Anaerobacillus sp. CMMVII: one gene and its partner. The protein of the gene in region 2 binds, or shares a complex with, the protein of the main gene of each other region. Links are inferred from orthologs where the notes say so. Each region holds a gene or a part of one and is shown on either strand. Other genes may lie near its edges.

What was found.
Region 1: the proteins of H1D32_RS21005 (region 2) and H1D32_RS16215 are in contact, whole or in part, in a crystal structure (PDB 6PRK), measured with the Bacillus subtilis proteins. The link is inferred for Anaerobacillus sp. CMMVII from one-to-one orthologs.

What each region holds. Positions count from the first base shown.
Region 1 is NZ_JACEHK010000012.1:30,780-33,643, forward strand. Bases 79-2,864 are described here. They hold H1D32_RS16215 (YlbF/YmcA family competence regulator), read right to left. Parts: upstream 1,799-2,864; coding sequence 1,358-1,798; downstream 79-1,357. Other genes in these bases: rsmD (16S rRNA (guanine(966)-N(2))-methyltransferase RsmD), read right to left, coding at 79-168; H1D32_RS16205 (hypothetical protein), read right to left, coding at 402-644; H1D32_RS16210 (YlbG family protein), read right to left, coding at 945-1,220; H1D32_RS25480 (hypothetical protein), read right to left, coding at 1,862-2,314. Also shown: more of rsmD, read right to left, coding at 1-78. UniProt on the Bacillus subtilis protein: Regulates sporulation prior to stage II. Positively controls the competence regulator ComK at a post-transcriptional level. May modulate the translation, stability or activity of ComS. May work together with YmcA to regulate community development.
Region 2 is NZ_JACEHK010000016.1:181,323-184,399, forward strand. The notes cover bases 71-3,069. They hold H1D32_RS21005 (YlbF/YmcA family competence regulator), read left to right. Parts: upstream 71-1,355; coding sequence 1,356-1,784; downstream 1,785-3,069. Other genes in these bases: miaB (tRNA (N6-isopentenyl adenosine(37)-C2)-methylthiotransferase MiaB), read left to right, coding at 71-1,356; H1D32_RS21010 (outer spore coat protein CotE), read left to right, coding at 2,235-2,807; H1D32_RS21015 (putative amidoligase domain-containing protein), read left to right, coding at 2,993-3,069. Also shown: more of miaB, read left to right, coding at 1-70; more of H1D32_RS21015, read left to right, coding at 3,070-3,077. UniProt on the Bacillus subtilis protein: May work together with YlbF to regulate community development.

The DNA.
Region 1 (2,864 bases), on a different replicon or contig from region 2:
ACCTAGACCACCACTACCTGCATATAAGTCTAATGCTTGTCCACCAATAAAATATGGACCTATGATATTAAAAATTGACTCTTTTACTTTATCTGTAGTAGGTCGGGTCGTTTGACCTGGTACTGCTTTTAATGGTCTTCCTTTACACGTACCTGATATTACTCTCATTTCTTTTTCACTCACCCTTATTTTAGAAAAGGCCCGGTTTTAATACCATCCTCTTTCAAAAAATTTAAACTATGACATAGTTATTTGACAATATCTTTTCCTATCCTACCATAAAAGATGAAAAAGCTTAACTATTTACCATTAATTGTTCGATAAATCAATGAATTTCATAATTCATTATTATCGCTACTAAGTTCTAAATGTAGGTGCGTAGAAACCATTCGCAACTGCATTTAGACTGATATAGGTCGATTAAGGTAATTATGACATTCGTTCAAATAAATAGAAAATTCTAAATAAGATAGCTGATGTATAGAACAAGTCGCAATGGTGATAATAAAAATAGCAACATGAATATCTCGTGTTGCTGACAACCGCGGAGAAGGCTTACGTTTCCCCATAAGTTCTTCCTCCGGTTTCTCCTCTCCCATAGCCTTGTGCAAAAACGGAAAATGAAACTTTTTTGTTTTTGCCATTAGGCACCTCGTAGGTAAACCTACGAGGATTTTTTCTTTTATTATCATCTTTTCTGAGAGATTTGCTTTCAGTTTTTTTGTCGTAGCCAAACTTGTATGGCTCTCACGCTTAGCGTGAAGCTTTTATGGAAAAATGACAAGATCTATCAAGGTCATAGGGTATCTTTTCTAACATCGAAGGTTGTAAACGCAGAAATATCGAATATTTTATTGAATTACCACAAAGCCAAAATGTTAAAAAGAGCCTTAAATAGAAAAGACTAACCATTTGTAACACATATGGTCAGCCTTGTTTTATAGTTAAATACCCATTTTATAATCATATTCTTTTGCTTTATCTGGACGTGCATTTTGAAATTCTGTTTTTAAATAAGGACGCATTGATTTGCTAACTAATTTAACATAATGCAATGATTCAAGACGTTCAATCGTATCGTCAATGGTTGATTCATCACAATATAAGACAACGTATTTCATTCGCTTTGATGCATAATGAACATTGCCGTATTTCCTCATTTGTCTTACATATTTTAAAGAATGAAGCCATACTGCTAGACCGATACGGTTTCCTATCATTTCCATTTTCTCCTTTTTTCTCACATTAACCAATTTCAGTCTAACATGAGGTACCTAATACTTCAATAATATCTTCTAAAATACTAGGTATAAACAAATAATATCTTGGGAATTTCCCCTTTAAGTGGATTACCTATTTATTTACAACCGCAGCCGCCACCTGAAGCACAGCCACCACTGCATGACATTGAGTCAAAAAACGGATTACCCGTTGGGACTTTTATGGTTTTAGAAACTGAATGAGCAACAATCAAACTAACTTCATTTAATAGTTCCTCTAGTTCCTTTTCTGATTTCTTAAATAGCGCAATTGGCTCATATAAGTCTAATTTACGCTTTAACTCTCGCACTTCCTTCGAAACACGACTGTAATCCGGGTGATATTTACCGAATCTCTGAACTTCTTCAAATTCATCTTTTCGCTTATTGAACTCCCAAATCATTTCTTGTGCATCAATATCTCTTCGGAGAGCGCTTTTAGCAGCTTCATATTGCTTAAATTGCTGTGACTGTATAATCATTTCTGCTAAAGTAAATGATTGTGCAAGAATGTCTGTTTGCGTAACAGTTGTCATCATAGTAACCCTCCTCAAGTAATAAATTATAACATGTTCATTTCCAGATTGCGAGTTTTGACGCTACTATAATTTAATACTTGCCTCTGATATAAGCGAGCAATCCGCTCGTTTTTTTAGATCTTGCATTAATTGTATTAGTGCTTCGTCTTTCATTTTTGCCTCAATCATAACATCAACATGATCAACGGTTCCTTTAATATCGTTTAAAAAGCTCATAAGTCTGGTAACATCAATGAAGTCATGATGACGTTTATCATCTTTCCCTTCTTTCGGAGATGAAACATGAATTTTCACCGGGAGTGGGCTATGATTCCACGTTTGCACAACACGTCCCCATATATCTTGTAGCGAATAGTCTTCTGGATGATGAATGTCATGATGGTGAATATCGAAAACAACAGGGATCTGAAGCTTTTCTCCTAAATATAAAACATCTTCTATGTGGAACACGGTATCATCATTTTCTAAAATCAGCATCTGTTGAAGTACTTTTGGGATTTTTTCGAAATTTTCCACAAAATCCTCTAAACCATTAACAACTCCATTTTGGCTCCACCGACATGAAGAACACATCGATGTCTTGGATCAATCCCCATGCCACTCAATAACTTATAATGATATAGGAGCGTATGTAAGGAGCGATTTAATAACTCCTCATCTAAATTGTTTAAGACTACAAAATGGTCGGGATGAAATCCAACACGCATTTGATGTTTTGAAATAAATTCCCCGATTTCTTTAACAATGAGGAAATTGCTTCCTCGTACTTCCAACCAACAGTATGCGGATGGTTAACCAACGGTACTAGTTTAGAGGAAAGTCGAAAAAACGTAATGTCATGGGCTAAGTTATGCTTCAAAAGTCGGTAGCAATTTTCTAAATTGGATACCGCTATCCTTTCTAACCTTCTAATTGCAGCTTCTTTGTCTTGAATTTGCTCAAATTGTTTTACAGTCATTGTTTGCGAAGGTGAAGCATTTTTTAAATGCACACTCATTGCAACATATCCAAACCTAACTATCATAAGCTTGATCCTCTCTAATATTTTTGATTTGGCTATTTTCTA
Region 2 (3,077 bases):
ATGCGTGACTTAGGGAAAGGGAGAAAGTTTCTTGTTCGTACCTACGGATGTCAAATGAATGAACATGACTCGGAAAATATGGCTGGAATTTTATTAGACATGGGCTTTGAACCGACGTCTCAAACTGAAGAAGCAGATGTTATCCTTTTAAATACATGTGCAATTCGAGAAAATGCTGAAAATAAAGTATTTGGTGAAATTGGTCATTTAAAACCATTAAAAAGAGAGAAACCTGGCCTTGTTATCGGTGTTTGTGGCTGTATGTCGCAGGAAGAATCAGTTGTTAATAAAATTTTAGCGAAGCATCAGCATGTCGATCTTATTTTTGGTACGCACAACATACACCGTCTACCATTCCTATTGAAGGATGCGATCTTTAACAAAGAAATGGTGATTGAGGTTTGGTCTAAAGAGGGCGATATTATCGAAAATATGCCGCGTGCTCGTCGTGGCCAGTTACAAGGTTGGGTAAACATTATGTATGGCTGTGATAAGTTCTGTACGTATTGTATCGTTCCTTATACAAGAGGGAAAGAAAGAAGTCGTCGTCCTGAAGATATTATCGCAGAGGTCCGTGATTTAGCTCGCTTAGGTTACAAGGAAATTACCTTACTAGGACAAAATGTCAATGCCTATGGAAAAGACTTTGATGACATGAACTATGGTTTAGGTGATTTAATGGACGAAATACGGAAAATCGATATTCCAAGAATTCGATTTACAACAAGTCACCCTCGTGATTTTGACGATCGTTTGATTGAAGTACTAGCAAAAGGCGGAAATCTAGTTGAGCATATTCATTTGCCAGTACAAAGTGGGAATACAGAAGTATTAAAGCTTATGGCGAGAAAATATACACGTGAGCAGTATATTGAATTAGCAAACAAAATTAAAGCGAAAGTGCCGAACGCGACTCTGACGACTGATATTATTGTTGGCTTTCCAAATGAAACTGAAGAGCAATTTGAAGATACTTTATCCTTAATGAAGGAAATCCAATACGATAGTGCCTACACGTATATTTATTCTCCACGCGAAGGAACACCGGCAGCGAAGATGGAGGACAATGTCCCTCTAGAAGTGAAGCGCGATCGTCTTCAACGCTTAAATGCCCTAATTAACGATATTTCTGCTATAAAGAATAAGCAACTAGAAGGTACAATTGTTGAAGTTCTTGTTGAAGGGGAGAGTAAGAAAAATCCAGAAATTCTCTCAGGTAGAACAAGAACAAATAAACTTGTTAATTTTGCAGGAGATAAGTCTATTATTGGTAAGATCGTTCATGTTAAAATAATAGAAGCCAAAACATGGTCACTAGATGGTCAAGTAGTTGAAAAGGTAGAGGTGAAAGCATAATGACAAAAACATATACAAAAGATGATATTATCTTAAAAGCACAAGAACTTGCAAAAATGATTGCTGAAACGGAAGAAGTAGAATTCTTTAAACAGGCTGAGCTTCAAGTCAATGAAAATGCAACAATTCAAGAGTTAATTAGCAAAATCAAAAAAACTCAAAAAGAAGCTGTCAATTTAGAGCATTATGGCAAAGTCGAAGCGCAAAAAAATGCCGATGTAAAAATTGAGACGCTTCAAGATGAATTGGATGAGATCCCATTAGTGAAAGAATTCAAACAGAGTCAAATGGACGTCAATGGCTTGTTACAACTTGTAGCTACTACGATTTCAAATACGGTAACTGATGAAATTATTAAATCAACTGGTGGGGACGTTCTGAAGGGAACAACTGCAACGAAAACAACAAAGGCACCAATGAAGTCTTGACATTAATAAATATGATTGCGTGACAATCATTAAAAGAAAAACTAGCTGCTATTACGAGAAATAGCAGCTAGTTTTTTTATTTTATATATAATTTCACGTACCGTAATAAAATACTTGAAAAAAATTAGCATGAAACGCCGAGAGAACCCATATATATGAATGAAAAAGTTAATGAAATTAGCACAACCAAGAATGTTTACACATATGCTTTAATATCAATGTAATAGGGAAGTAATAGAACGATTTTGTAGTTTAAAAGAACAGAAAAATATAGACTCAACGCCTAGTCTCTTAGGCTAAGTTAAGTTTTTCTAACTTTTACCCCAAATTGTTAGCACAATAGTCATTTGTCTTGCATAGGATGAGAGTGAGGACTGTTTGGGAGGAGCTTTTAAAAATATATAGAAGCTCCACGGAGAACAACCAATTGTTTGAGGAGGGTAAAAACAAATGTCACAAACAGAAAAAGAATTGAATTACAGAGAGATTATAACAAAAGCCGTTTGTGGAAAAGGGAGAAAATTCTCACAGACTAGTCATACGATACGCCCTTCCCATAAGCCGTCAAGTATCTTAGGTTGCTGGATTATTAACCATAAGTATGAAGCGGAAAAAAAGGGAGACTGCATTGAGGTTCGTGGAAGTTACGATGCTAACATTTGGTTTTCTTATAGTAACAATACGAAAACTGAAGTTGCTACAGAAACGGTTACTTATACTGATGTAGTTCCACTAACTCTTCAAGACAAAAACGTATTAAGTGATGATTTAGAAGTTATCGCAAGAGCTATTCAACAACCTAATACGCTTGAAGCAACAATCGCACCTAATGGAACAAGTGTCATTGTTCAGGTTGAAAGAGAGTTTTTAGTGGAAGTTATTGGTGAAACAAAAGTTTGTGTATACGTAAATCCAGATGGAATTAGTGATGATCTAGATGCAAAGACATGGGACTACGACGTCGAAGATGAAGAGTTCGAAGATTTAGATCCAAATTTCTTAACTGGCGAATTAGAAGAATAGTACTGATAGGAAGAAGTTTACTTCTTCCTATTTTTTATACTATTAATTTTTTTAGTCTTGGTTTCGGATTGATTAAAAGATAAAAACCTAAAATTCACTTTCCTTAATACCTCTGAATAGTTCTTCAATTTATTCAATCTGTGTTGGTGAAAGTGAAATATTTTCTAATCTGGAAGGAAGATTTTATGAGCCTTAAAAAGGAAATTGATGACTTTCATAAAAATATTAAGTATCAACTACCAAAGCAGTCAATTTCAACATTACAGGACC